One region of the Jeotgalibaca dankookensis genome, then DNA from elsewhere that is predicted to be linked to it. Evidence: predicted binding sites of a transcription regulator. Region 1 holds the regulator's gene; the other holds the start of a gene.

Region 1 (16,047 bases):
TATACGTGGATGACTCTTGTAAGCCTTTATGCCGATGTCTTCTTTATCCATATCAAAAATAGATTTTTCAGGACTATGGATAATAAGTTCCGGTAATGCGTAAGTTTCACGTGTTAATTGTTCTTTTATTTGGTCCATATGGTTTAAATAAAGATGAGCATCTCCCATTGTGTGAACAAAATCGCCCACTTCTAAGCCTGTTTCATTTGCAATTAAATGGGTTAACAAAGCATAACTTGCAATATTAAAAGGAACTCCTAAGAATACATCTGCACTTCGTTGATAAAGCTGACAACTTAGCTTACCTTCTGCAACATAAAATTGAAAAAGTGTATGGCAAGGCGGTAAAGCCATATTTGGAACATCTTCTGGGTTCCAGGCAGAAACAATCAAACGACGCGAATCCGGATTTTTTTTAATCATTTCAATGACGTCTTTAATTTGATCAATCGTTTCACCTTGACTGGTTTTCCAGTTACGCCATTGTGAGCCATAAATATTACCTAGCTCACCATAAGTTTTAGAAAAGTCATCATCTGTTAAAATTTTTTCTCTAAAAATTGCCATTTGCTCTTGATAAAGATTCTTAAAAGAAGCATCTTCAAGGGAGCGTCTTCCAAAGTCCGTCATATCCGGTCCTTGATAAGCGTCAGTTGCAATATAACGTTCAAATGCCCACTCATCCCAGATATGGTTTTTATTCTCTAACAGGTAACGGATATTTGTATCACCTTTTAAGAACCATAGTAATTCACTTTTAATCAGCCCAAAAGCTGTTTTTTTCGTTGTAAGCAAAGGAAATCCTTTTTGCAGATCAAAACGCATCTGATAACCAAATATACTTTTCGTGCCTGTACCTGTGCGGTCTCCTTTTTCAATACCATGGTCTAATATTGTTTGTGCTAATTCTAAATATTGTTTTGTCATTTTTATTCCCCCTCTCCTATGTTTCACTTGTAAAAGTACTTAAATATTCGTAGCGGTGCCATTTTTTGGCCAGGATTTCTTCTTGTTCGTCGACTTCTTTTTGTAAATCACCTAATTTGACAAAGTCACTTACATGCTCAAGCATACTGGCTTTTAATTCTTCTACTCTTTCTTCTAAAAGCATGATTTCTTCTTCTATACTATCCCATTCGAGTTGCTCACTGTAAGTCAATTTTGCTTTGTCACTTTTTATTTCTGGTTTTTCTTTTGCTTTATTATCTTTTAGAGTAACTTCTTTTGACAACTCGTCTGCAACTTCTAGATAATCACTCATACTACCGTAAAACAAGAACGGACCTTCTGTCCCATCTACAACAAGTAGCTTTTCAGCTACCTTGTCTAAGAAATACCGGTCATGTGAGACAACGAGAGCAGCCCCAGGGAAACTTTGTAAGTAATCTTCTAAAACTGTTAAAGTTTCGATATCTAAATCGTTAGTCGGCTCATCAAAAAGCAAGACGTTAGGCTGACTCATTAATAATTTTAATAAATAAAGTCTTCTCCGTTCGCCACCTGACAAGGTACGAATGAGGCTTCCATGCATGTCGCGTGTAAATAAGAAGGTTTCCAGTAGCTCTGTTACACTAACAATTGTTCCATCAGCAATCCTAGCTTCTTCAGCGACTTCTTGTAAATAAGTAATGACCCGCTTGTCTTCTGGAAATGGTTCCATAATTTGGCGATAGTATCCAATTTTAACTGTTTCGCCAACGGTCACAATTCCCGAAGCTGCCTCTTTTTCTCGTGCTAATAAATTCAAAATCGTTGTTTTACCAGAGCCATTTTCTCCCACTATGCCAATACGATCCTTAGCTTGAAAAATATGATTAAAATGTTCTAAGATTGTCTTATCGCCTGCTTTTAAAGTCACATCTTCCAATTGGAAGACACGTCTTCCTAGACGGGAACTGTCAAAATTGATTTCAAGTTGTTGTTCTTCTCCAGTAGCAGATTTGACTTCTGTTTCTAAACTTTCAAAACGATGGATACGCGCCTGTTGCTTAGTTGTCCGGGCTTTTGCACCTTTTCGCATCCAAGCTAGTTCACTTTTATAAAGTTTCGCTTGTTTCTCTGTCATTTTTTGTTGAATGGCTTCTCTTTCTGCTTTTTGTTCGAGATAAGAAGCGTAATTACCTGAATAGGTTTCAACAGCGCCATTTTTAAGCTCAATCATTTGATTCGTTACACGTTCTAAAAAGTAACGGTCATGCGTAACTAATAGAAGCGCTCCTCTATATTGAGAAAGGTATTTTTCAAGCCATACAATTGCACCTACATCTAAATGGTTCGTTGGCTCATCTAATAACAACAGATCAGGTGCTTGCATCAGAACTTTGGCAAGGCCAATTCTCTTTCTTTGGCCACCTGACAGATTACCGATTTTAAGATTTAAATCTGAAATGCCTAATTTATTTAAGATTGTTTTATACTGCGTTTCCGTTTGCCACGCGTCTAATCGATTCATTTCTTGTTCGGCATGTGCATAGGCCTCTTGGTAACGGATATCTTCACTATAATTTGCAAAATTATTGATGGCCTCTTCATAACGGCGAATAGTTTGGATAAGTGGTGTTTCACTTGAATATAAGGCCTCGAAAATAGTTTGCGACTCATCTAAAATGGGATCTTGGGGGAGATAATTGATGCGGTAGTCTTTAGATGTTTCAATAGTCCCAGTATCAGCTGAATCTTCACCAGCAATTATTTTCATTAGGGTACTTTTACCACTACCATTTTGCCCAATCAATCCAACATATTCACCTTCACGAATTGTAAAAGTAATATCTTCAAAAAGTTTTTTCATGCCATACGTCTTTGATAATCCAACTGCTTTTAAATCTTTCATTTTCGAGTCAACCCTCAGTTTCTTTTAAATACTAGTATTTTTAGTGCTTTATATCCACTTTTAAAATAGACCGGTTACTGTCCCATCTTCTAAAACATCCATGTTCAAAGCCGCAGGTTGTTTTGGTAAGCCTGGCATGGTCAGAATATCTCCTGTCATAGCAACAATAAAACCGGCGCCAATTTTGGGTACAAATTCACGGATTGTAATTGTAAACCCTTGTGGACGCCCCAATTTTTTTGGATCATCTGATAGTGAGTACTGGGTTTTAGCCATACAAACGGGGAGTTTATCCCAACCATTCTTTGTGAATTGTTTCAATTGCTGACGTGCTTTAGGTGTATAAAGAACTTCTTCTCCACCATAAATTTCTTTTACAATTCGACTGATTTTCTCTTCTATTATCGTATTTGAACATTCATACAAGGGAGTGTAGTCTTGTTTATTTTCAGAGGCTTTGACAACCGCTTCTGCTAATTTTAAACCACCTTCTGGACCTTGTCCCCATACATCGGTTACTTGGCAAGAAACACCTAATCGTTCACATTCAGCCTCAACAACGGCTACTTCTTCTTTTGTGTCTTGTGTAAAGGCATTAATCGCTACTACAACTGGCACATGATAGCGCTGCATATTCTCAATATGTTTTTTTAAGTTACTAAAACCTCTTTTAACCGCACTTGGATCCGTAGTATTTTTTAAATCGGCTACTTTAATACCTCCGTGCATTTTTAAAGAACGGATAGTAGCGACAATAACAATAACATCCGGCGTCTTACCCAATACAGGGACCTTGATATCTAAAAATTTCTCTGCACCTAAATCAGCTCCGAAACCAGCTTCAGTTACAACATAATCAGCTAATTTTAAAGCTGTTTGAGTCGCAATGACACTATTACACCCGTGAGCAATATTCGCAAACGGTCCCCCATGAACAAGGGCAGGGGTATGATAAAGCGTTTGAACCAAATTGGGTTCTAGCGCATCTTTTAAGATCAACGTTAGGGCACCCTCCATTTTTAAATCACGGACCGTCAAAGGACGCCGCTGTCTATCATAACCAAAAACGATATTGCCAATCCGTTCCTTCAAATCCGCTATAGATGTTGCTAAACAAAGGATTGCCATTATTTCACTCGCCACTGTAATATCAAAGCCATCTTCACGAGGAACCCCATTCGTTGGGCCACCTAGACCCACAATGATATTTCTAAGTGCACGGTCATTTATATCCATAACCCGTTTCCAAGTAATACGGCGCTCATCAATGTCCAATTCATTACCTTGTTGCAAGTGATTATCAATGAAAGCAGCGAGTGCATTATTGGCGGAAGTAATCGCATGGAAGTCACCTGTAAAGTGTAAATTAATTTCTTCCATAGGCTGTACTTGTGCATAGCCACCTCCTGCCGCTCCACCTTTCATTCCCATTGTAGGACCCATAGAAGGCTCACGCAAGGCAATCATCGTCCGTTGCCCTGCCTTTGTTAGGGCGTCTCCTAAACCTACTGTAACGGTCGATTTTCCTTCTCCAGCAGGTGTCGGGCTAATTGCGGTGACTAACACAAGTTTACCCGATTTATTATCTCTTAATTTATCAACGGCATCCCAATTTATTTTTGCTTTATAGTTTCCGTACAGATTTAAATCTGCCTGTTTCAACCCTATTTGATTCGCAATATCAATAATTGGTAGCATATCATTTTCTTGTGCAATTTGAATATCAGTCTTCACATTTCCCATCCCCATTCCAACACTTTTTTCTATTCTATCATATAAAAAGTAAAAAATAGACTGACATTTCTTCAGCTAAGAAGAAATGCCAGTCTTGTTCGTTGATTTTTACTCTTCATCTAATTGTAATACAGCCATAAAGGCTTCTTGAGGTACTTCTACTGAACCAATTTGTTTCATACGTTTTTTACCTTCTTTTTGTTTCTCTAATAACTTACGTTTTCGAGACACATCTCCACCATAACATTTGGCTAACACATTTTTACGCAAAGCTTTAATCGTTGTTCGAGCAAGTATTTTATGCCCAATCGCAGCTTGAATAGGAACTTCAAATTGCTGACGCGGAATAATTTCACGTAATTTCTCGGTAATAGCACGCCCACGATGATAAGCCGCATCGCGATGGATAATTGTACTCAAAGCATCAACTTGCTCACCGTTAAGTAAAATTTCCATTTTAACTAGACGGCTTTCGCGATAACCAGTCATTTCATAATCAAGTGACGCATAGCCCTTAGTACTAGATTTAAGGTTATCAAAGAAATCAAATATTATTTCTGCTAAAGGTATTTCATAAACCACATTTACACGCGAGTCATCTAGATAGTCCATCGTTAAGAAATTACCACGTTTTCTTTGGGCAATTTCCATAACAGCACCCACATAGTCATTCGGTACCATAATGGTTGCTTTAACATATGGTTCTTCAATCGTTTCAATTTCGCTTGCATCTGGCATTTCAGACGGGTTGTCAATTGAAATCGTTGTACCATCTGTTTTATTAATATTATAAATAACCGATGGAGCAGTTGTAATAATACTCAAATCAAATTCACGTTCTAGGCGTTCTTGGATAACATCCATATGTAACATTCCTAAAAACCCTGTACGAAAGCCAAAGCCAAGTGCTTGAGAAGATTCTGCTTCGAATTGCAAGGAAGCATCATTCAGTTGAAGTTTTTCTAAAGCTTCCCGTAAGTCATTAAAATCTGAAGAATCAACAGGGTAAATCCCACAATAAACCATTGGATTCAAAGTACGATAACCTTCCAAAGCTTTTTCAGTTGGATTGTTTGCTAAAGTGACTGTATCACCAACACGAGCATCTTTAATGGTTTTAATACTGGCTGTAACGTAACCCACGTCTCCTACCATTAAGAAATCACGCTTAATGGGTTTAGGTGAAAAGATACCCACTTCTGTTACGTCAAACTCTTTATCATTTGACATCATCTTGATTTTATCACCGGGACGTAAAACGCCATTTTGAACACGGATATTCAATACGACACCACGATAAGGGTCATAAGCGGAATCAAATACCAAGGCTTGAAGAGGCTCTTCTAAATCACCTTCTGGAGCAGGTATTTTTTCGACAATTTGTTCTAATAATTCGGAAATACCAATTCCTGATTTAGCACTTGCTAAGACTACTTCACTCGCATCTATTCCTACAACTTCTTCAATTTCAGTTTTAACACGTTCTGGATCTGCAGCCGGTAAGTCAATTTTATTAATGACTGGGATAATCTCCAAATCATTATCAATTGCTAAATAAACGTTCGCTAATGTTTGTGCTTCTACTCCTTGAGCAGCATCCACTACCAAAACGGCACCTTCACAGGCAGCTAAACTACGCGAAACTTCATAAGTAAAGTCGACATGCCCTGGCGTATCGATTAGGTGAAATATATATTCTTCGCCATCTTGTGCTGTATAAGTTAATTCTACTGCATTCAACTTAATCGTGATACCACGTTCACGTTCCAAGTCCATGGAATCCAACAATTGTTGCTGCATCTCACGATCAGCAACCGTATCGGTCTGTTGTAAGATGCGGTCAGCTAATGTAGATTTCCCATGATCAATATGGGCTATAATGGAAAAATTCCGTATTTTCTTTTGTCTTTCTTTCATCTGCTCTAAATTCATTTAACTACTCGCTTTCTAAATAAAACTATTATTATAAAATTATACCAATTTTGTTGCGAAGTAACAAGTATCCCCCATATCCCCACTATAAAACATTCGAAAGCGTCCGTATTTTTTTAATGATTCTTACTCAAAAAAACTGAAAGAGACTGGGACTTTTCTCCTAGTCTCTTCAAACATTCTTAAAGGGTATCGATAATCGTTCTTACGGAATTGACGGCTTCTTCAGGTAGAGGATTATCTTGATGATTTTTATTAAAAGTCTCTAAAAACGATAGACGCATCTGCATCCGACTCTTTAATAAGTCTACATATTCGTTATCAGTAAAATCTGGATTAAACCCATCTACATCTAGGTAACTTAAGCTCTCTACTTTTCCAAACGGTTGGAAATTATCTTCATTTTCAACCATGCTTTCAATGACACCAATCGTTACTTCTTTCGGTATTTTTTTATCTAAGAAATAGCCCGTGTTAATAATATAGCAATTCATATCTTTCCGACTTAATAGCTCTTTAAAATCATCAAAATCTTCCACCAATGGATAAACTCTAAAGGGATTAGCATAAGGTTCAATAACCAAATTATCTCTTGATTCACCTACTTTTATACTTTCTGCAGTCGATCGCTTGGTAGCCAATGTAGCCCCAAAAGTAGAAGCTAAAACTGGATTTTCCACTTTTACAAGCGGTGGTAAGGCGTCGTCTTTCATAATCCAATATACCGCTTTAATCGGATCTGGAAATTTATCAACCCGGTTCGGTGTTGAATAACGCGATTTAATAGTTCGACCATTTCCATTGCGAATATCTTCAGTAACCAAAACCTTATTACCTTCCAAATCAAGACTCACACCCACGTTTTGAACGGTCACAAAATAGTCTTGTTCAGGATGATCTGCTGGATAATCTTGAGTTTTATCAAAATAAGATGGTTCTAAAGCAATTGAGGAGCCATCCTTTAGATTAATAACAAATGCATCATCATGTAGTACTTCAATATCATATTTATTTTCATGTTTAGCATGGGTCAAAGTTGATTTCCCAGAACCGGATAACCCAAAGAATGCAGCAACGTAAACCGAGCCGTCATCAAGGTAGAAAGCTTTTTGACCACCATGACAAGCAACATAACCGTTTCGATGAGCAGTTCCCCAAGCTAATGTCAACGTTCCCTTTTTAAACTCGCCAAAATATTGCATTCCTAAAATACAGGCAACGTTTTTATCTGGTTCAAAGTAAGCAAGGCCGATTGGAAAATCAGGATGTCTCCAGTCAGGGTCAGTATAAATATAAATATCACCGTCTTCGTATGTTTTAGAATTCTTATACATACTATTATATTTCTCATTAGTCGGTTGGAAGTTAAGCAACCAGGAATAAAGGTTATTTTCTTGTCCTTCGGGAAAGGCAATATGAGCCTTTATCATAAATTCTTCATCTAATCCCACATAACCGGTTGCCTCATAATAGTTTGTTTTGCGATTATTATAAATCGCATCACGAACAATTCCTTCGATTTTAAGATCGAGTTCCTTATCTTCACCACGAATGACTCGAGCATGGGCGGCACGGCCTACAACTTTGCCACCATTTTCCACTAGCACCTTCGCCTCATCTGGCAACCCTAAATCTGCGGTGTGTTTAACAGATAAATCAGTTACAATGGTGCTCCCAGAGTCCTTCGCAAGATAATAGGCTTCTTGAACATTATCAACCAGTTTAATATTATTGCCATAAAATGCAGTTTCGACTGTTGTTCTGAATCGTGTTAACAAGCTATTCGTTGCCTTCAAATCCGCTTTGTCATACTTCTCTACAGTTGCCATCTACTACCACTCCTTTTATGTTGTTAGTTATATTATAGACTTCTTTTATCGAAATGTAACCCCTTTCAAATAGTGAATCACTTAAAACAAAAATTGTTTATAATTAAAGAAACTCAGAGGTTAGACTTTAAAGTCTAACCTCTGAGTTTCATTTTGGATTATTTTTTAAAAGCGTCTCTCATTTTATCAAAGAAACCACCATGGCCATCTGATACAAGCTCACCAGAAGCATCTGCGAATTTATGAAGCGCCTCTTTTTGCTCTTCATTCAGATTTTTCGGTGTTGTAATAGTTACTTTTACGTGTTGATCGCCATTAACAGTTCCTCGTAAGCGAGGTGCACCTTTTCCTTTTAGACGGAAAGTTGTACCCGTTTGTGTTCCTGCAGGAATCTTTAGTTTCACGTTTCCATGAACAGTTGGAACTTCGACCTCTGTACCCAATGTCGCTTGAACAAAGGAAATAGGTAATACATAATAAATTTCTGATCCATCGCGATCAAAAATATCACTTTCCTCAACTGCAAACACGACATATAAATCGCCATATGGGCCGCCGTTTTGTCCGATTTCACCTTGTCCTGCTAGTCGAAGTTGTTGACCATCTTCAACACCGGCTGGAATGGTAACATTTACAGAATGCGTTTTTTGGACATGCCCTGATCCATGACAGGTTGGGCATTTTTCAGGAATTTCTTCTCCAGTACCACCACAAACATCACACACTGCTTGGGTCATGACACGGCCAAACGGTGTATTTCGCTCAACTTGAATAGTACCGGATCCGTGACATTTCGAACAAGTTACTGGTTCTGTTCCAGGTTTCGCTCCTGACCCATGACAGGTTGCACATTCTTCGTCACGTTGGTAACGAATGGTTTCTTTTTTTCCAAAAATCGCTTCTTCAAATTTGAGATTCATGCGATACTGCAGATCTGCCCCTTGGCGTGGTGCGTTCGGGTTACGTGAACGACCGCCACCGCCACCAAAGAAAGTATCGAAAATATCATCGAAACCGCCTGTAAATCCTCCAAAACCACTACCACCGAAGCCTCCACCAAAGCCCCCACCACCGAAATTGGGATCGGTACTTGCATGACCATATTGGTCATAAGCTGCTCGTTTTTGTGAGTCACTTAAAACTTCATAAGCTTCAGTGACTTCCTTAAATTTCTCATCAGCATCCGGTTCTTTATTGATATCAGGATGGTATTTTTTTGATAGCTTGCGATAAGCTTTTTTTATTTCATCATCTGAGGCGCCTTTAGGTACGCCTAGTATTTCATAATAGTCTCTTTTCGCCATTAATTTTCCTCCAATTGATCACTATGATACGGACGTTTTCCGATCACGATGTTACCACGGGATATCAAAACAAGGCATCCGCATGCTATAGTTACTCACGAGTATTGGCCACTTACTCAGGAAAAAAGCAAGGAAGGGATTCCCTGCTATTTTTCTGATTTATATAGTAAGTTATTAGTCTACTTCTTCAAAATCTGCGTCTACAACGCCATCATCTGAACCTTCAGAACCTTCTGGTCCTTCTTGACTTTGTTGTTCAGCTGCTGCTTGTTCGTATAATTTTACCGTTAAGTTTTGAACAATTTCATTTAATGCATCGCGTTTTGTTTTCATAGCTTCTAGATCATTTGCTTCAACTGCTTCTTTTAGCTCATCGCGTGCATCTTCAGCTTTTTTCACTTCGTCTGCATCTACTTTTCCTTCGAGATCTTTTAATGTTTTATCTGTTTGGAAAATCAATTGGTCGACTTCATTACGAAGTTCTACTTCTTCTCTACGTATTTTATCTGCTTCAGCGTTTGCTTCGGCATCTTTTACCATTTTTTCAATTTCTTCATCTGTTAGGCCTGAAGAAGATTTGATTGTAATTTTTTGTTCTTTTTGTGTTCCTAAATCTTTTGCACTTACATTAACGATCCCGTTTTTATCAATATCAAACGTTACTTCGATTTGTGGGATACCACGTGGTGCTGGTGGAATATCAGTCAGTTGGAAGCGACCTAATGTTTTGTTATCTGCTGCCATTGGTCGTTCTCCTTGTAAAACGTGTACGTCTACGGCTGGTTGGTTGTCAGCTGCTGTTGAGAATACTTGGGACTTACTTGTTGGAATTGTTGTATTACGATCAATCAATTTTGTAAATACGCCACCCATTGTTTCGATACCAAGTGATAATGGTGTTACATCTAATAGGACAATATCTTTCACATCACCAGAGATAACACCTGCTTGAATAGCTGCACCCATTGCTACTACTTCGTCAGGGTTAACCGATTTATTTGGCTCTTTACCTGATTCACGACGCACTGCTTCAATAACGGCTGGAATACGTGTTGAACCACCTACTAAGATGACTTCGTCAATATCTCCTTGTTTTACGCCAGCATCTTCTAGAGCACGACGAACCGGAGCCTTTGTACGTTCAACTAAGCTTTGTGTTAATTCATCAAATTTCGCACGTGTCAAAGTCATTTCCAAGTGCAATGGACCGGCTTCGCCAGCTGTGATAAATGGTAAACTAATTTGTGTAGATGTCACACCGGATAAGTCTTTTTTAGCTTTTTCAGCTGCATCTTTCAAACGTTGTTTAGCCATTTTATCATTAGATAAGTCAATACCATTTTCTTTCTTAAACTCAGCAACCATGTATTCAATGATTTTACTATCAAAGTCATCGCCACCAAGTTCATTGTCACCAGTTGTACTTAGTACATCAAAGACACCATCACCTAGTTCAAGGACAGAAACATCAAACGTTCCTCCACCAAGGTCAAAAACAAGAATTTTTTCTTCTTTTTCTGTTTTATCCAAACCATAAGCAAGAGCTGCAGCAGTTGGCTCGTTAACAATACGTTCAACTTCTAAACCTGCAATACGTCCAGCATCTTTAGTAGCTTGGCGTTGTGCATCGTTAAAGTAAGCTGGAACTGTAATAACAGCTTTCTCAACAGTTTCACCTAAATATGATTCCGCATAACCTTTTAGATACTGTAGAATCATTGCGGAAACTTCTTGAGGTGTATAGGTTTTGTCTTCCATTTTTACTGTATAACCGGTTTCACCCATATGGCGTTTAATTGAACCAATAGTGTTTGGGTTTGTGATAGCTTGGCGTTTTGCTACTTCACCAACTTGAATTTCTCCATTTTTAAATGAAACAACAGATGGAGTCGTACGATTACCCTCTGGATTTGGAATAATCTTTGCTTCTCCACCTTCTAAAACAGCTACCGCTGAGTTTGTAGTTCCTAAGTCAATACCAATAATTTTACTCATAGTTAATTTCCTCTCTTTTCATAAATTTATTTAATAAATATTGATTCCTTATTGTGCTACAACGACCATCGCTGGTCTCAAGATACGGTCATTCAATTTATAACCTTTTTGAATGACGTTGATAACAGTATCAGGCTCTTGTCCTTCTTCTGCCTCTTGTACCTGAATAGACATATGGAAATTCGGATCAAATGGCTCATTGATTGGATTAATTGCTTCAATTTTTTCATTCTTCAATGCTTCCACCATCATATTATAAACCATCTCAACACCTTTTTTAAAGTTAACTGCTTTCTCATCGTCAACTTCTATTTCTAAAGCGCGTTCTAGGTTATCGATAACAGGTAAAAGTTCAGTAGCTAAGCTTTGTGAACGATACTTAGCCGCATCTTGTCTTTCTTTGGCATTTCTTTTTTGGATATTAGCAAGTTCCGCTTGTACTCTTAAATAACGGTCCTGTGCTTCCTCTAGTTGTTGGTTCAATTCCGTTTCTTCTGATACTTCTGCTGCTTCTTCTTCAACAACATCTGTTTCTTCAAATTCTTTTTCTTGCTTATTTTCTTCAGTCACGGCTATTCTCCTTTACTCGTTTTGATAAAAACCATGCATACTATCAGATAACTCATCACGCATGATACGCATAATATTGATGGTTTGCTCATACGGCATATTTGTTGGGCCAAGTAACGCAATTAGCCCCTTACCATTATGACCGGAATCATAGGAGGCCGTTATCAAACTAAAGTTTGATAGTAAATCATTGCCCATTTCAGTCCCAATGCGAACTGAAATATCATTGTGATCTGGTACTAATAGTTCTTGTAAATCTTTTGATTCGTGAATGAGATTGTATATGGATTTAATTTTTTCCCTTTGATTGACTTCTTCAAAATTGAAGTAATTCAATAAGTTCATTTCTCCACCCACATAAATTCGTTCACTATCCATTTTTGATAAAATCCCGCGAAAAATTGCATGCAAATCAATTTCATTTCCTACGAATTTGTCGATAATACGTGGAATTTCTACTTGCAATTTATTATGAACATCCATCAACTTCAAACCAACTAATTCTTCATTAAAAATATTGACCATTTTTTGGATTTTTGCAGCAGAAATTGCATGTGGAATCGTCAGGATTTTACTCTCTACATAACCTTTATCCGTTACCAAAATAGCCATAAACTGGCCTTTCGTAACCGGAACTAGCCTGAATCCTGTCAAACGGCTGTTTGTTTTTTCAGGACCAATACTCAAAGCCGTATAATTTGTCATATACGAAAGTAATTCTGCAGATGATTCAACAATTTCTTGAGCCTCTTTATAGGGAACGCGTAGAGATGCTTGGACTTGTTTTCGAATATCTTCAAACGACAGTTCACGCTTCTTTGCCATTAATTGATCGACATAATGACGGTACCCTAGGATCGATGGAATCCTTCCGGATGATGAGTGCATTTTTTTCAAAAAACCCAGTTCTTCTATCCGCATCATTTCATTCCTTATTGTTGCTGGCGAAACAGGTAAATTGGATTCTTCCAACAAAGTGTTCGAACCAATTGGCTCGCCATGCTCAACATAGTGATCAATAATTAAATTCAAAATTAATAGTTGTCTCTCTGTTAACATCCTTTCACCTCGCTTTAGCACTTAGGGTTCTTGAGTGCTAACCTATGATTTAATTTATCATGTAGGCATTTCTTTGTCAACAAAATTCATCCATAATTTAGTTAAATAAAAAAGACTGAAAAACTTCGTTACCTAAAAAAGTCCCTTGGCGTGTTAAACGCAAATGATTATCCTCTAATTTTAGTAGCCCTTTTTGTTGCAAGGTTTTAATTTCTATATCATAGTAATCCGTAACCGGCTTTCCATACTTAAATTTAAATTTTGATAAGTCAATGCCTTGCATGGTTCTTAGTCCTAATATCATTTCTTCTTCTATTTTGTTTCGGTTTGTAATTTCATTATTGTAAATAATTGGAGACTGATTCTTTTCTAAAGGTGCTAAGTAATGCTGTATGGGACCATGATTAACATAACGGTTATCGTGAAGATAACCGTGTGCCCCTGCTCCAAACCCGAAGTAATGATCATTTTTCCAATAAGCAAGGTTGTGTTGGGACTGGTAACCAGGTTTTGCATAACTAGAAATTTCATACTGTTTTCTACCAAATTTGTCCATAGTATCAATCGCTAATGCATACATTTCTACTTCTTCATCTTCACTCGGCAGTGGTAGTTTTCCTTGGCGCATCAAATTATAAAAAATGGTTTTATTTTCTAGAATTAAAGAGTAAATGGAATAATGTGGTAAATCTAACTCCAAAGCTTTTGTTAGTGTATCGGCGAAATCGTTGACGGTTTGAGTAGGTAAACGAAATATAAGATCAATACTGATATTTTCAAATCCAGCATCCCGTGCGAGTTTGACCCCTTCATAAACTTGATCAGAGGTATGGATCCGACCAATTCGTTTTAGTATCTTGTCATTAAAAGATTGAACTCCCATACTCAATCGATTGACACCATATTCTTTCATAACCTTAAATTTTTCTGACGTAATACTTTCTGGATTGGCTTCCATAGTAAATTCTGCATCTTGCGCCATAGGAAAGTAGGTTCGGATACCTTTTAACAATTTTTCCATTTGTTTAGCTGTTAGCGTTGTTGGTGTCCCCCCACCAACATAAAATGTTTCTACTTTTTCTTGAGGATATTGTTCACGCATGATAGCCATTTCGCGAATGACTGCCTCCACATATGCATCTACCGGTTGCCCTTCTAAAAAAACCTTATTAAAGTCGCAGTAAAAGCAGATATGATCGCAAAAGGGTATGTGTAGATAAGCTGCTGTCATAATATAAACTCCAATCTATTCTGATTCAATTGGCATTCCATGTTCTTCAAAATAGGCATCGGCCGCTTTTTTATCCTCATCTAGTTGCACAATTAAACTTTCAACTCCTGAAAATTTTACTTCATCGCGCAAATAATGGTGCCACCTTACCGTTATCTGTTCACCATAAATCATCTTATCAAAATCAAAGATATTGACTTCTACTGTTTTATCACGGTTTTCCTCAAAGGTTATATTATACCCAATCGAAGCCATTCCTCTAAACCATTGACCTTGTACAAGAACAGAGACAACATAAACGCCTCCTTTAGGCAATCGGATATTTTTAGGTATTTTTATATTCGCTGTTGGGTAACCAAGCTCCCGTCCTCTCGCATCTCCATGCATCACATAACCGCTAAATTGGTAGATATACCCTAACATTCTATTCGCTTTTTCAATGTTACCTGTATCAAGTGCTTCACGAATACTGGTCGAGCTAATTTTTTCATAGCCGTTCTCAATTTGTGGTGCTACTTCAATAATATCAAACCGTTTTCGTGCATAATCTGGCAGGTGTGCCATGTCCGCAATGTCTTTAGGTCCATAAGTATAATCAAATCCTGCTACGATAGCTAAGGCATTTAACCCAACGATATAATCATCCACAAACTCTTGGGGTTGTAACGTTCCAAAATCATAAGTAAATTCAATAATATAGAGATAATCAACTCCTAACTCTTTCATGAGTTGATTTTTTCTATCTTGAACGGATAAATAGCGGATACTCTCGGCATCTACTTTCTTAAAAACAATACTAGGATGATGATTAAATGTCATAACAGCTAGTTTAGCATGCCGTTTTTTGGCTTCTTTTTTTGCTGTTTCAATCACAGTTCGATGCCCGGCGTGTACACCATCAAAAAAACCCAATGCCAAGACCACAGGATCACTTGGTATTTGTTCTTTGGTATAAGGATGATGTATATTAATTATTTCCATACTCTCACTCTTTCATTGACCAATCGATGTTAAAAACATCTTTCTCGGCTTTTTCATTCCTATTTTTGAAGGATGATTTTTATATAAGGCTACTAATCTATTTTGATAGTAAATGGCGATTAAAGGTTCTTCTTCTACACCAGTAAATAAGGCGGAATCTAAAACTGCGCCATCTTTAATTTTATCCCACATTGCTTCTGATGCTTGGTAGGCCGGTAAATCAGTAAAAATTGCTTCGATGGGTTGTAGGACTGTTTGAATAGCGCCTGCTGTCATCAACTCACGTACTTGATCTAGAGTCGCACAGTTTTCCTTTGTATAAGGACCACTTGCTGTACGCGTTAAACGCGACATATGAGCGGGATAACCCAGCTTCCTTCCCAAATCAACAGCTAGCGTTCGTACATAAGTTCCTTTCCCACAGTGGACTTCAAAATCCCAAGAGACCGTTTCATTGTGAGCATCGTAAGGCAAGCTACTGGTTCGTACAAACGAATAAATAGAAGCTTTTCGAACAGGTCGCTCTACTGACTCGCCATTACGAGCATACTCGTAAAGTTTTTTTCCATTTACTTTTAC
Region 2 (16,047 bases), 730 kb from region 1:
CTGAGCAGCATAGTGGTGCCCATCAAAATTGGCTCCTTCAATACAAATAAACACATCATCTTTTTCTACTTCACGTGTATCTTGCGTAATATTATGAATGGTTGTTTTTGGTAGTTGTCCCACAATTTTTTTAAATTGCATGTGGTCGAATAACTGTTCTAATTTCAAACTAACACCTCTTTACTAACTCTCATTTATGCCATCACTAAATATTATACATGACTAACTTTAAAATGGGTTATTATTTTTGTAATGCTTTAGAATTTCTTATAGACACGAAGCTTATGATAGAATAGATGGTAAGATTATTAGAAAGGAGAGTCTCTGATGCTGAAATCCTACTATACCATTGCGAATAACGGTGAACATGAACTTACTATTCGCAATTCACGCTTTATCTGTTCGCTTGCACGTGCCTATACGGAAGAGGAAGCCAAAGCGTTTATTCAAGCGATTAAGAAAGAACATTGGAAAGCTACTCATAATTGCTCTGCTTATTTAATTGGTGATCAAGATGAAATTCAGCGTGCGCATGATGACGGTGAACCCTCCGGTACAGCTGGTGTACCCATGCTAGAAGTATTGAAGAAGAATGATTTACATTATGTTGTCGCTGTGGTGACGCGTTATTTTGGCGGCACCAAACTGGGCGCGGGTGGTTTAATACGCGCTTACGGTAAAGCCGTCTCTTCTACACTTAAAGAAATTAGTTTAGTAGAAAGAGCCTTACAAGTACCAGTCGCTGCAACTGTTTCTTACTCCGGTTCCGGGAAACTAGAAAATAAACTCTTGCAATCGTCTTCTGTCGTTTTAGATATAGCCTATACCGATCAAGTGACCTTTACAGTTGGGGTCCCTTCAGATGCAGTGGATGCCTTTCAATCGGAAATCCTTGATTTTATGAATGGAAATGTTGAATTTGAGACAGGCAAACCTACCTATGTAGATCGGCCTTTAACTGATTCTATTTCTGAAACAGAATGGGATTTAGATGAAGATGAATAAAAAGAAGATTGACTGCACAGATTATGTGTTAGTCAATCTTCTTTTTATGGGGCTTCAAAAAAACCATTCTTTTCTAGTTTGTTTTTTCCAGTTGTCACATCATACATAATTCGGTCATAATCCGCTAGTAATTGATTCGCTTTTTTTGATAAAGCTTGTCGGCTTTCCAATGGTTCGGTTTGATTAGGAAGATAATAAACCCCTTTTTCAAAAGCTGGCACTTCCTCTTGTAAAGCCATTAAAAAGGCATCAAAAGGAGATAAAGGACTATCTAAAATATCGAATAATTCTATCTGGAAATAAATGGGACTCGTAACCTGGAGGTCTCTACTTGACATCTTTTGGTTTCCAAAGAAAACAACGGGTGTTTGGTACAAAGTTTTTCCATGTGTCTTTTCGACATTTCCTCCAAAAACACTTGGCCAATGATCTCCCCATAAGACAACTACAGTTGGTTCATCCCATTCTTGAATTTCTTGAAACAATGTTTCTAAAGCTTGATCACTATACTGAAGGTCTTGATGATATTGATTAATTTCATCTTTACTAAAACCTGTTTGTGACTCAGTTGGTGGGTTTTTATAGAGATTTGTATAAGGAGAATGATTTTGCATGGTCACCAAATGAACAAAATCCGGTTCTGAGCTTTCCTGCATTCGCATCATGACCTCTTGATAAGCAGATTGATCGGATATATAAGGGCTATTTTCTTTTCTTTGCGTATAGGTCATCGTATCTTCATAATAAAAGGCATCAAACCCCAAAACATCATAGTTATCACGGCGTTTGTACATAGAAGTATCAAACGGATGAATAGCCAATGTGTGGTGTCCTTGCGCTTTTAGACGGGTTACTAAGGACGGGAATGTTTTCATTTTTGGTAAAAACTGGGTATAAGGCGTTGATATATTACTATTAAGCGGCTCCATGGAGAAACCTGTTAAGGCTTCAAATTCAATGTTGGCAGTTCCGCCTCCATATCCTTGCGATAACATCTTACCACTTCGGTACTGAGCAGCTAGTTCTCGTGTAAAGGGAATCGGATCAAAACTAGCGCTAGCGCGCCCTAATGTTAGCGGATCAGAGAAGCTCTCATTCATAATATAAACAATATTTGTTTCAAGGTGCCCGTTGTTAGATCGGCTTTTATTTATTTCATCAGCACGTTCCTGATACTTAGTGAATAAGGCATCCAAATCTGCATCTGTTACCTTATCGGGTTGGTCCATGGGTGCAGAAGGTAAATTATACAAAAAACCAGCTACAAACCCTGTATTGTAATAGTTCATTTTTTGACTATAAGGAATCCAATTTGCTGTCCGGTCGTAGAGTCGTTTGACAAGGTTGCCTTCTACTTGGAACTGGCTAATATAAAACAATCCGAGACTAGTCATAACAAATAAAAGAATTCGTCTTTTTTTTCCCAGTTTTAAATGCGGTTGCCGTATTGAAAAAACCAACCATATAATAGCTAATACCGTTACAACTATCAGTATAATAAGTGCTAAAGGTGTTAACATTTGCATGATAAATCCCAGCTCAGAAACCATTTTAAAGTCAGATGGATAGAGTGGTTCGCCTCTTTTCAGCATCTTCTCATAAGTGATATACCCTAGTAGTAAAGAAGCAAGAATAACAATGCGATTAACCACCTTGGCATTGTCAGTGACAGCCCACAGCCACAAAGCGCCTATCAATAAAACACCCATGCTGATTAAAAACTTCTCAGTATGCCAAGCGAAGATAAAATTTACAACTAAGCGACTATTCAGATTATTTTGAAATAATTGCAGAATAAACTGGGCGATAAAAACAGATAAAAGAATGGCCACAAAGGACCCCCATAGTCCCCACTTCTCTCGACCATCTTCAAGGAATGGAAACTTATTTTTATTTTTCTTAACCAATTGTCTCCACTCCTTTTTTAGTGGTTATTGTTTCCAAAAATCATCATAAATTGTAATCGGTAAATGACGTTTATGTTTGGTACGATTATACCAAAATGCAATACGTTCCGCTTCTGAATCAGTGACAGTCTTTCCTTCTAAATAATCGTCAATGGCTTCATAAGATACTCCTAATGCTTCTTCGTCTGCAAAGCCTGGTCGCTCTTCTTCTAAATCGGCAGTGGGTATTTTTTCATATAAATGTTCCGGACTTTGGAGCGTTTTTAATAGGAGACGCCCTTGTCGTTTGTTTAAACGCCAGATAGGCATTAAATCAGCCGCCCCGTCCCCAAATTTTGTGAAAAAACCGGTTACTGATTCTGCTGCATGATCGGAACCAAGAACGGCCCCATTATGTTCACCAGCAATAGCATATTGAACAACCATTCGCTGTCTGGCTTTGATATTTCCTTTATTAAAATCAGAAATCACTTCACCATTTTCTACTAAAGCAGAAACGATTGCATCGGTAGCTAGTTGAATGTTGACCGTTAAGACTTTGTCTGGCTCTATAAAAGTTAGTGCATCTTCAACATCTTTTGCATCCGCTTGGATGCCATAAGGCAGTTTAACAGCGATAAAAGCATAACTGTCATCCCCTGTTTCAGCTCGCATCTCAGCTAGTGCGCGCTGAGCTAATTTACCGACTAAGGTTGAATCTTGACCACCGCTTATCCCCAAAACAAAGGCTTTTAGAAAGGGATGCGCTTTTAAATAGGCTTTCATAAAGCGAATCGTTTTTTCTATTTCTTCTTCTGGCTTTATAACGGGTTTAACTTTTAACGCTTCGATAATTTCTTTTTGCAAAGGATGCATCTAAATTCTCCTTTCTTAATTTACACAGATAAATTTATTTTTTTATGTTTTTCTTTAGTTTTTCAATGGTATTCATCTTATGGTCCCAAGCTTTTTGTGAAAGGTCGACCGGGTATTGTTCTGGATTTAAAATACGAACATATTCTTCCCACAATGCTGATTTACGATCCGCAGAATAGGCTTTAATTTGCTCTAGAGAGGGAAGTTCATAGACAATTTTTCCATCCACTACAACATTTTGTAGAATCGGACGGGCTGTAAAATCAGTTACCGTTTTATTAATATAGGTATAAGTGGGGTGGAACATGAATAACTCTTCGACTTGATCGGGACGTTCTTCCCATAGAGCTACATAATCACCTTCTGATTTGCCATCTGAATTACGGGTAATTCGCCATACTTGTTTACGACCAGGTGTGGATACTTTTTCTGCATTGCTTGATATTTTTAAGGTATCCACCATTTCTCCCTGATCATTTTCAATGCTGACTAATTTATAAACAGCTCCTAAAGCAGGTTGGTCAAATGCGGTAATTAGCTTTGTTCCTACGCCCCAAACATCAATTTTTGCTCCTTGCATTTTTAGATTCAGAATTGTCATTTCATCTAAATCGCTCGAGGCATAAATTTTTGCATTCGGGTATCCTGCTTCATCTAATTGTTGACGAATTTTTTTTGATTGATAAGCCATATCGCCACTATCAATACGAACTCCTTGGAAGTTTATTTTATCACCAAACTCATTAGCCACGCGAATAGCCGCTGGAACGCCAGAACGCAAGGTATCATAAGTATCAATTAAAAAAACACAGTCTTTATGCGACTTAGCATACGCGGTAAAAGCATCGTAATCATTCCGGTACACTTGTACAAGTGAGTGTGCATGTGTTCCAGCAATAGGCATCTGAAACATTTTCCCTGCCCGCACATTTGAAGTCGCATCAAAGCCACCAATATAAGCAGCACGCGCACCCCAAATTGAGGCATCCATCTCTTGGGCACGGCGGGATCCAAATTCCATTAAGGTATCATCTTCAGATACATAGCGTATTCGGGCTGCCTTAGTAGCAATCAAAGTTTGAAAGTTAATAATATTTAAAAGCGCCGTTTCAATCAGTTGGCACTGCGCTAAAGGTCCTTCTACTTGAAGAATCGGTTCGTTAGCAAAAACAAGTTCCCCTTCGATTGCAGAACGAACCGTTGCTGTAAAACGAAAATCTTCAAGGTACGTCAGAAATTCTTCTGGATAATCTTGTGTTTCGCGTAAATATTGAATATCCGTTTTAGAAAATCGTAATTTTTCTAAGTAATGAATAATCCGCTCTAAACCGGCAAAAACAGCGTAACCATTATTAAATGGGTATTTACGGAAATTAGCTTCAAAAACAGCATGTTTTTCGGTAATCCCTTCATCCCAATAGGTCTTCATCATATTGATTTGATAAAGATCTGTATGTAACGTTAAACTATCATCGTGATATATTTCTTCCATTATGCTAACCCCTTATTGAGTAATTGTTTCTTTCCAATTATAGCTTAAATAATGATGCTTTACCTTTATTAGCAACTAAAAAAGCTCATTCCCACCAAAACATTGGGAATGAGCTGCTTTGTGGCATCATTTTAGTAGAATCGAGACTGTTTTATGAAGAAGTAAGTAACTAGATTTCCATAAGGGAAGTTTTTCGATTTCCCGGTATACTTTCCATTGGTATTTAACTAGGTCCGTTTTTTTACTTGATAAAGATCCTTCTCTTACTTGATAATACGTTAAGACTTCAGGTAGACCATAGTGATAGTGAGATTTTTTAATAACTTGTAGCCACATGACAAAGTCATTTCTTCTCTTAATATCAGGAATAAAAAATACACCTAGGTTTTTAGCATTATAAATAACTGTCGAGTTCCCGGGACAATATTTTAAAATGCCATTATAATCTAACTTTTTACTGGCTGGAACAACCACGCCTAGCTTTTCTCCATCTTCCGAAACGTGCTCATAGGCTGTACTTGTAAAGTCATAATGATTGTCTTTCATAAACGAAATTTGTTTCGCTAACTTATCTTTTTTCCATAAGTCATCACTATCTAAAAAAGCGAAGTATTCCCCGTCAGCCTCTTGTAAAGCGGTATTTCTTGCAATAGCTGCGCCACTATTTTTTTCAAGGACGATTACTTTTATACGGGGGTCTTCTATTTCACGGATTTTCTTTACCGTTTCATCATTGGAATGGTCATCCACAATAATCATTTCCCAATTTGTATAAGTTTGATTTATTACGGATTGAATGGTATCCGCGATATACAAAGCAGAATTATAAGTGGGGGTAATGACTGAGACTTTATCTTTTATTTTTTCTTTATCGTTTTTCACAATTACTGACTCCTTATATCCACTTTATGGATTATCGCGCTTGTTTATTTTATTAGCAATTTTCTTTAACGTTTTTAAAAGGGGTCTTCTATCTTCACCTACTAAACCAATTAGTTCAACAAATAGTTCCAAGCCAATAACTAAGGCTACCAGAATTAAAACGGTCCCGCCAATGGTTGTCATCGGGAACAGTAAGGCGATTAATGAAAAGATAAGCGCAACGCCATAAATAGTTAACACCGTTTGTTTATGTGTCAAGCCTAAAGACATCAGTCGGTGATGCATATGGTGTTTATCAGCTGAAGAGATGGGCATATGATTTAAGTAACGCCGTAGCATCGCATAAATGGTATCCGTAATTGGAATCCCTAAAATAGTAATCGGGATAATTAATGAAATAAAGGTAACATTCTTTAATCCATATAGAGATAGTACAGAAATCATGAACCCTAGAAAGAGCGCCCCGGTATCGCCTAAAAATATTTTGGCAGGATAAAAGTTATATGGGAGAAACCCAACTGCCGCGCATATTAAAGTAAAAATCATAATAAAAACAGGAATATTACTTCCACCTAAAAAGAAGAAACTGATTACTGCCATTGTCCCCAACGCGATAATCGAAACACCAGTTGCCAACCCGTCTAGTCCGTCGATCAAGTTGGTCGCGTTTGTAATTGCCAGTATCCAAATGATTGTAATTGGAAATGAAAAAATCCCCAAATGGATATCTCCAAAAATAGGAATACTCACTAAGTCCATTCGCACTTCTGCGATAAAGTAAATAACAAGCGCAGCGGCAACATTCCCAAGTAGTTTTAACTTTGGATTGAGTTCTTTAATATCGTCAATAATTCCGGTAATAACGATGATAGTGGCCGCGATAAATAAGGGGACCGAAACAGATAAGGCAATTGGCTGTAAAAAGAAAATGGCTATAAAAAATGATAAATAAATCGCAATTCCACCCATAGTGGGCATTATAGTTTTATTAACACGTCTTTTGTCAGGTTTATCCGTTGCCCCTACTTTAAAAGCTAGTAGGCGAACAAGCGGTGTGAGTGCCAGCGTCAGTATGGTTGTAAAAATCCCCATCATCAATACGCGGAACATATCGTACATATTATCTCCTCTATTTCTATTGAATAAGTATTATAGCTACCATCTAAAATATCTTATCATAAATTAGTTGATATTCATATAAAAAAACAGGTCCAGCAAGGTTGCTTGGACCTGTTCCCTATTTATTCTTTTTACATCATGCCGCCCATACCTGGGTCCATTGGCATTGGTTGTTCTTGTCCGGGTTGTTCTGCCACAATTCCTTCTGTTGACAGAATCAAACCTGCTACACTCGCTGCATTTTGCAAAGCAGAGCGGACAACCTTAGCTGGGTCAACAATTCCTGCTTCGATCATATTCACCCACTCATCGGTCTCTGCGTTATAGCCAATACCAAGTTCTTCAGTCTTAATACGTGCGGCGATAACAGAACCTTCGCGTCCAGCATTTTCAGCAATTTGACGAACTGGCTCTTCCAGAGCACGGGCCACAATGCGGGCACCTGTTGCTTCGTCTCCTGTTAATTCAAGCGCTTGTACGCGACTTTGAACATTAATCAATGCTGTTCCCCCACCGGCAACGATTCCTTCTTCAACAGCCGCACGGGTAGCATTTAGCGCATCTTCAATACGGAGCTTACGCTCTTTCAATTCGGTTTCCGTAGCAGCACCCACTTTAATAACCCCAACCCCACCTGAAAGTTTAGCTAAGCGTTCTTGTAATTTTTCACGGTCAAAGTCAGAAGTTGTTTCAGCGATATGTGAGCGAATAACTGCAACACGTTGTGCAATTAATTCTTTTTCGCCCGCTCCTTCAACGATTGTGGTGTTATCTTTTGTGACGACAATTTTACCTGCTTGTCCTAGATGTTCTAAGGAAGCATCTTTTAATTCTAATCCTAGGTCTTCTGCAATCACCGTACCGCCCGTTAAAATTGCAATATCTTGTAACATTTCCTTGCGACGATCACCAAAGCCAGGTGCTTTTACAGCTGCTACATTGAAAGTACCACGAAGTTTGTTCAATACTAATGTTGGTAATGCTTCACCATCAACATCATCCGCGATGATTAATAGTGGACGTCCTTCTTGAAGGATTTGTTCCAGTAAAGGAAGTACATCTTGAATATTTGAAATTTTGCGATCGGTAATTAAAACATAAGGCATATCTAAGTTTACTTCCATCTTGTCGTTATCGGTTACCATATATTGTGATAAATAACCACGGTCGAATTGCATTCCTTCAACAACGTCTAACTCGGTTTCAATCCCTTTTGATTCTTCAATCGTAATGACACCGTCGTTGCCAACTTTTTCCATCGCTTCTGCAATCAGTTCGCCTACTTCTTGAGAACCTGAAGAAACTGCTGCAACTTGTGAAATAGACTCTTTTGAATTAACAACTTGCGAAATTTCAGCAAGACCAGCAACTGCTTCTTTGGCCGCTAATTCAATCCCGCGGCGAATGCCAACTGGATTTGCGCCTGCGGTAACGTTTTTCAAACCTTCCCGGACAATGGCTTGTGTTAAAACAGTCGCTGTTGTTGTCCCATCTCCGGCAATATCGTTGGTTTTAGATGCAACTTCAGATACAAGTTGCGCTCCCATATTTTCAAAGCGATCTTCTAGTTCAATTTCTTTGGCAATAGTCACACCATCATTAGTAATAAGAGGTGACCCATAGGCCTTCTCCAAAACAACATTGCGCCCTTTTGGTCCTAAAGTTACTTTAACAGTATTTGCTAACATATCTACACCGCGCAGTAACGCTGCACGTGCGTCTTCAGAAAACTTTATATCTTTCGCCATTTTTTTCCCACCTTATCAAATTATTGGTTTATTAGTCTACAATCGCAACAATATCAGATTCTTTAACTACCAGATAGTCTTTCCCATCATAAGTAATTTCAGTTCCAGCATATTTTTCAAATAAGACCTGGTCACCGACTGCTACTGTCATTTCAATCTTAGTACCTTGATCGGTTACAAGACCTTCGCCAACTGCTACAATAACGCCTGTTTGCGATTTTTCTTTAGCAGATGATGGTAAGACAATACCGCCTACAGTCTTTTCTTCTTCTTTGTTAACTTCAATAATGACACGGTTTGCTAATGGTTTTAACACAAGTATCCCTCCATATGTTTCTTGAATTTAACATTAGCACTCTATCAATATGAGTGCTAATCTACTTTTATATCATAATCAAATAAACAGGATATTGCAAGCAAAAGAAGTTTTTTTTTACTGACTTATGTTATACTTTTATTCAAAATCATATTTCTATATAAGAAAGGTTTAGATTAATGAAAAAACAACGTTCGACTGCGACACTGATAATTTATATTTTTATAGCCGCACAGTTTTTACCGATTCCACTTCTCTACGCTTTTCCAGTGGAACAACGGATTGAAATGAGTTTGACGCTCTCTTTAGTTGCTTCTTTACTTGCAACTGTTGCAATGATTTTTATTAATTTACGTAGAAAGTGGACACCCGAAGATTCTTTATCTAAAAAGCCTTCTTCAAGTTTGGGGAAAGTTATCTTGTGGGGAGTAGTTGGATTTATAGGTGCAATTTTAATTCAATACCTTACGTCAATTATTGAAATTATTATCTTTGGTATCACGCCTGAATCTGCTAATACAGATCTTCTATTGAACTTGACAACGGAGTACCCTTTGCTTGTTTTTTCAATTGTTATTTTTGCACCCGTCACTGAAGAATTTGTTTTTAGAAAAGCCATTTTTTCTCAGCTGAATGTCACTGCAATTGGAACGGTCGGGTCAGCGGTCATTTCTGCGCTACTTTTTGCAATCATTCACTTTGATGGACATATGCTGGTATACGCATCGTTGGGGCTTTGGTTTTCTTACCTTTATTATAAAACCAATAATATTTTTACATCCATGCTAGCCCATGGACTAATGAACAGCTTTGTCGCTTTACCTTTGTTTTTCCCACAGTTAGTTGGCTAGTCTGAAAAACCCATAGAAAGGATTATTATGAACTTAAAAAATATTTTAATACAAATTATTGTTAAACTTGCTTTCGCTGTCCTTTTCATTTATTTTGCTGTAGACAGCGTCAATACGTCGGGTTGGGGTTTTCTAACTTGGATTAGTATTTTCTTTGCAACTAATAATATTGCAACAGGCATCCAAATGCTCATTGCTTATTTCAAAATAAAAAATAGCTTAGATAAATAAAAAAGAATGTCCTCACTCTTTCACGGGAAAGGTGAGGACGTTCTTTTTTAAGAGATATCATTGTCCAAGAAATAGATTAGTGTTTGCAGTTCATTGGTTAAATCTACGTTTTGGATGCGAACATTTTCTGGAACCGAGAGACGGATAGGCGTAAAGTTCATAATGCCTCTTACTCCGGCTTCAGCAAGTTTATTGGTAGCGGTTTGCGCTACTTCTTGTGGAACGGTTAAAATTGCCACGTCAATTTGTTGGATACGTAACTGTCCAATCATTTCTTCCATGGGGTAAACAGGAACACCGCTCACTATTTTACCAACGATATCTGGTTTTACATCAAAAGCAGCACTAATCCTGACGTTATTACTTAAATGAAAGTTATAATTTAATAACGCTTGCCCCAACTTACCAACACCAATTAAGGCCACATTCGTTAAATTATCTTGGTTCAACGTTTTACTGAAAAAGTCTAACAAGTACTCAACTTCATACCCGTAGCCTCTTTTTCCAAGGGCACCAAAATAGGAAAAATCACGCCGAATTGTTGCACTATCAACCTTTACGGCTTCACTCAATTCTGTTGAAGAAATTCTTGTTTTACCTGCATCATTTAAGTAACGAAGATAGCGATAATAAATAGGTAAACGACGCGCTGTTGCTTTGGGTATTTCGTTTGCTGGCTTCATTTTTTCTCTCACTTTCTATTTTAATTTCGTAATCAGATATTCAATTTATCTCGATTTAAAAACTATTATGTTTTGTTATTATAGCACGTGTTTGTGAAGATTACACGAAACTTGGCCTCTTTTTTAAATTTTTGTGAAAAGAAAGTTAAAAATAAAGTTATTTTAACAACCTTAGTAAAAAAAAACGTGCAGACTTCACAATCTTGTAAGTCTTTACATGATTGTTAGTTAGGGAGAAACCACTAATTATGATAGAATAATAATGCATATTAGAGAAAGTAGAGGAACGGATAAAATGATACTATTACAAGGCCAAAGCTTGGCCCGTTTTTTCGGTCCAACCGTCCTATTTGAAGATATCCAAATCACCATACAAGATAACGAGCGGATTGCTCTAGTAGGAAGAAATGGCGCTGGAAAATCAACCTTATTAAAAATATTAGCGGGAATCGAACCGCCGGATGTAGGATCAGTAGCAAAAAAGAAAGAAGTAACCATCGGCTATTTAGATCAGCATAGTGCAGTTGATTCCAATAAAACAATCTGGGAAGAGATGCTAACAGTTTTTGACCCTGTGATTACTTTAATGGATGAAGCGGAAAAAGCTGCCATGCGCTTAGCTGATCCGGCTGTTATTAATGACCCAGAGGCGATGGATTCAGCGTTAAAACATTACGATACCCTACAACAAAAATTATTGAAGCAAGACGCTTACGGCTACGAATCAGAAATTCGTTCAGTCCTACACGGCTTCAAATTTTACGAAGAAGATCTAAACCGTCCCATTTCACAACTTTCTGGTGGACAAAAAACACGTTTAGCCATGGCAAAAATTCTCTTAGAAAAGAATGATTTACTGATCTTAGATGAGCCAACCAACCACTTAGATATTGAAACGTTGGCTTGGTTAGAAAATTACTTATTGGGTTACCGCGGTACCTTATTAGTCGTCTCCCATGACCGTTATTTTTTAGATAAAATCGCAACGGGTGTTTACGAAATCAGTCGCCACCAAATCCACCACTACAAAGGAAATTATTCTTTTTACCTACAAGAAAAAGCAATTCGCTTAGAACTCGAAATGAAACAGTACGAAAAACAACAAGATGAAATAGCCAAATTAGAAGACTATGTCGCTCGAAATCTCGTTCGTGCTTCTACAACTAAAATGGCTCAAAGTCGTCGAAAGCGATTAGAAAAGATGGATCGCCTTGATCGACCAAAAGGCGATGAGCGTTCAGCACGTTTTTCCTTCGAAACTAAACGTGAAAGTGGGAACGTTGTGATGACATTAGAAGATGCGGCGATTGGGTATGACGGCACGGTCCTTTCTAATCCGATTAATCTAGATTTGCGCAAACATCAAGCCGTTGGAGTAGTGGGCCCGAATGGAATTGGTAAGTCCACTTTATTAAAATCGCTCATCAACCAACTGCCTTTAATTGAAGGAAAGCTTAAGTTTGGGACAAATGTTGATATTGGTTATTACGATCAAGAATTAAGTAATCTTTCTAGAAACAAAACCGTTTTGGCTGAAGTTTGGGATTTGCATTCTACTATGAATGAAAAAGATATTCGTAGTATTTTAGGTAGTTTTCTTTTTACTGGTGAAGATGTTGAAAAAACGATTGCTTCACTTAGCGGTGGTGAAAAAGCGCGTGTTGCCTTATGCAAATTAGCTCTTGAACAAAATAACTTGTTATTACTAGACGAACCAACGAACCATTTGGATATTGATAGTAAAGAAGTTTTAGAAAATGCGCTCATTGAATATGACGGCACCCTTCTTTTTATTTCTCATGACCGTTACTTTATTAATCGAATTGCCACTACTATTTTGGAATTATCTGCAGATGGCGGTATGATTTACATCGGTGATTACGACTATTACATGGAGAAAAAACAAGAAGAAGAAGAATTGGCACGCTTATTAGCTGAAGAAGCAGAAACTCAAAATGCATCCGAAAATACAAGTAAAGAACCTGTTTTATCTACCTATCATGCTAGTAAAGAAAAAGCGAAACAAGAGCGACGGATTATTCGGGCGATTGAATCGCTTGAAACAGAATTAGAAGAAATCGAAGAAAAGATTGCTGAAATTGAGCAAACACTTACCTTACCCGAAGTGTTCGGTGATCATGAAAAAGTTCAAACCTTAAACGATGACTTGTTAGCATTACAAAATAGGCAAGAAGCGATTATGTCAGAGTGGGAAGATACCCATATGGCACTCGACGCATTAGATGAATAAAAGAAGCAACTCGAACCTAGGTTCGAGTTGCTTCTTTTATTCTAAACCTAATCCTGGTCTTGCATTTAAGTCTAATGATGCAAAATCTTGCTTCTTATATTGATAAAAGGCAGCTGCACCAATCATCGCTGCATTATCACCACATAAACTAAGGGGTGGGATAACTAAGGAAACTTCTGGTAATTCTCTTTCTACAGCTGTTGTCAGAGCGGTACGCAACCCTTTATTAGCTGCTACACCACCTGCTAATAAAAGTTTTTTCACATTTTTCTCTTTAGCTGCACGAATTGTTTTATCTACTAAAACATCGACAACAGCGGCTTGAAAACTTGCCGCAACGTTATAAGGATCTAATTCTTCATTTTTTTGACGCGCATTATGAATGGTATTGATGACCGAACTCTTTAAGCCACTAAAACTAAAATCATAGTTATCCTCTTTTATCATTGCACGAGGAAAATGATAGCAATCTTGTCCTTGGTGTGCCATTTCATCCATCACTTTCCCACCTGGGTAAGGCAATCCTAAAACACGGCCGATTTTGTCGTAAGCCTCACCTGCAGCATCATCGCGCGTTTCACCAACTACCTCAAAAACACCATCTTCTGGCATATAAATTAACTCTGTGTGTCCCCCACTTACAACGAGGGCTAATAAAGGGAAAACGAGGGGTTCAATGAATTGGTTAGCATAAATGTGCCCGGCAATGTGGTTCGTCGCAATGAGCGGTTTTTGGTGCGCAAATGCTAAAGCTTTGGCTGCACTCACTCCAATCAATAAAGAGCCGACTAAACCAGGTCCCTCTGTCACCGCTACTGCGTCCACATCTGCCATGGTGACCGCTGCTTCTTCAAGCGAAAGTTCAATAATTTGAGTGATTTGTTCAACATGATGCCGACTGGCAACTTCAGGAACGACCCCACCAAACCGCATATGACTTTTTATCTGTGAAGCGACAATATTGGACAATATTTCTGTACCATTTTTAATAACCGCTGCGCTTGTTTCGTCACAGCTACTTTCTATCGCTAATATTAATCTATCGCGCATGCAATCGTCCTTTTCATTTATTTAATTGGAAGATATAAGCATCCTCCATTGGTTCTTGATAATAATTTTTACGTACATCGATCTTTTTAAATCCATATTTTTTATACAAATGAATCGCTCTTTGGTTAGAAGGGCGAACCTCTAATAAGAAGTTACGGACTCCTTTTTCATAGCAATCCCTTATAAAAGCTTGTAATAGAGCGACACCAATACCTTTTCTCATCAAGATTGGTGTTACTGCAAAATTATTAACAGATGCCTCATCAAAAATAAGCATTCCACCAATATAAGCGACTATTTCACCATCACATAAATAGCCTAAGTAATAATTATAGTCATTCATTAATTCAGCTTGGAAGGTTGCTAGTTTCCAGGTTGACTGTCCGGGATTCGCTTGAACAGTAATCGCATAGATGGCTTCCGCATCTTTCAGGATTAAGGGTCTTATTTCAACTTCTGTTCCCATTAAGACGACAACTCCATTTTCATATCAATTGCATCTTCACCATCACCATGGTAGTAGTTCTTTTTAATACGAAGAACTTGAAATCCTAGCTTTTTATATAGGTGTTGAGCCGGTTTGTTTGAAACGCGTACTTCTAAGCTAATGCTAGAAACTGCTTCTTCATTCGCTACTGTTTTTAAAAGAGCCAATAATAAACTTCCTATGCCCTGCTTCTGCCAAGCTGGAATCACGGCAATATTGGTTATATGAATGTTGGTTATTTCAAACCGCGTTCCTAAAAATGCAATCGGTTCATCTTCATGATAAATAACAAAGTAAAGTGTCTGTTGACTGCGAACAATGTCATTTTCTAGAGCTAGGTAACCCCAAGGTGTCTTCCCATTATAGCTTTGACGTTCAATTTCTAATACTTCTGAGATGTGTCGTTTTTGCCCAATTTCCATCCGTACCTCTTGCCCGTTCGGAAGTTGATAAACATCATTGAGATAATTGGTGCGTTTCGAAAAAGATTGTTTACTATTAAGATTTAAACCATCGTTTTGAAACGAATCAATCATTGCTTGGAAATGATTAATCAATTCTTTCAACATACTCACCCTTTTGTTTACTTGCGTTTGCTTTTTGCCAATTTTCTTCTGCTTCTGGTTTTTTTAAATATTCCGGTGTAAAGAGATGCGCATCAACCACTTCTTCTGTCAATGCGAGGGTTACTAAGTTGCTTGCACGTGGTAACCAATCTTTTTGATTGGCTATTATAGCTTGCTCTCCTAATGCGTTAGTAATGTCTTCTTTAAACGTTAAAACATCTTGCCCAATAAATAAAAGAGGTTGTTTTTCTTCTTTTAATAACTGAAAAAGGCGTTCACTTGGCAGGTGTTGATCCGGCATGACTTCTGTTAAAACAGTGTCTTCTACACGGTAAACCCCTGCATAAACATTTTTCCGACGCGCATCAATCAGCGGTACAATAAGACCTTGAAAGTAACTCGCATTTGAAGCGATTAATTTTAAACTGGATACTGCAATTAAAGGCTTATTGAGGGACCAAGCCATAGTTTTAGCAATTGTAACACCTATTCGAATACCTGTGTAAGAGCCGGGCCCTTTTGTTACGACAATTCGATCCAGATTAGAAGGTTGCCAGTTTGAACCATTAAGAATATGCTCAATTGCGGGCATCAACTGGGTACT

What was found. The regulator HrcA, encoded in region 1, represses chaperone genes, less so after heat shock. The targets are predictions, from matches to a motif close to TTAGCACTCNNNNNNNNNGAGTGCTAA.
Region 2: groES (co-chaperone GroES) is a predicted target of HrcA. The motif match lies at 9,358-9,384, and genes of this name have one in related genera.

What each region holds. Positions count from the first base shown of each region.
Region 1 covers NZ_CP019728.1:706,616-722,662, reverse strand. Annotated here, with positions in the region: gene BW727_RS03465 (thymidylate synthase) at 1-927, opposite strand, end outside; gene BW727_RS03460 (ABC-F family ATP-binding cassette domain-containing protein) at 944-2,833, opposite strand; gene BW727_RS03455 (formate--tetrahydrofolate ligase) at 2,894-4,567, opposite strand; gene lepA (translation elongation factor 4) at 4,676-6,499, opposite strand; gene BW727_RS03445 (phosphoenolpyruvate carboxykinase (ATP)) at 6,682-8,328, opposite strand; gene dnaJ (molecular chaperone DnaJ) at 8,487-9,632, opposite strand; gene dnaK (molecular chaperone DnaK) at 9,807-11,627, opposite strand; gene grpE (nucleotide exchange factor GrpE) at 11,676-12,197, opposite strand; gene hrcA (heat-inducible transcriptional repressor HrcA) at 12,210-13,256, opposite strand; gene hemW (radical SAM family heme chaperone HemW) at 13,354-14,487, opposite strand; gene ribF (riboflavin biosynthesis protein RibF) at 14,503-15,468, opposite strand; gene truB (tRNA pseudouridine(55) synthase TruB) at 15,481-16,047, opposite strand, start outside.
Region 2 covers NZ_CP019728.1:2,076,950-2,092,996, reverse strand. Annotated here, with positions in the region: gene BW727_RS10400 (UDP-N-acetylmuramoyl-L-alanyl-D-glutamate--2,6-diaminopimelate ligase) at 1-168, opposite strand, end outside; gene BW727_RS10395 (YigZ family protein) at 328-1,005, shown strand; gene BW727_RS10390 (LTA synthase family protein) at 1,050-2,912, opposite strand; gene nadE (ammonia-dependent NAD(+) synthetase) at 2,937-3,767, opposite strand; gene BW727_RS10380 (nicotinate phosphoribosyltransferase) at 3,802-5,259, opposite strand; gene BW727_RS10375 (glycosyltransferase family 2 protein) at 5,386-6,141, opposite strand; gene BW727_RS10370 (glycosyltransferase family 4 protein) at 6,166-7,251, opposite strand; gene groL (chaperonin GroEL) at 7,392-9,008, opposite strand; gene groES (co-chaperone GroES) at 9,040-9,324, opposite strand; gene BW727_RS10355 (CPBP family intramembrane glutamic endopeptidase) at 9,504-10,175, shown strand; gene BW727_RS10350 (YdiK family protein) at 10,203-10,406, shown strand; gene BW727_RS10345 (redox-sensing transcriptional repressor Rex) at 10,454-11,089, opposite strand; gene BW727_RS10340 (ABC-F family ATP-binding cassette domain-containing protein) at 11,385-13,340, shown strand; gene tsaD (tRNA (adenosine(37)-N6)-threonylcarbamoyltransferase complex transferase subunit TsaD) at 13,377-14,390, opposite strand; gene rimI (ribosomal protein S18-alanine N-acetyltransferase) at 14,404-14,856, opposite strand; gene rimI (ribosomal protein S18-alanine N-acetyltransferase) at 14,856-15,446, opposite strand; gene tsaB (tRNA (adenosine(37)-N6)-threonylcarbamoyltransferase complex dimerization subunit type 1 TsaB) at 15,427-16,047, opposite strand, start outside.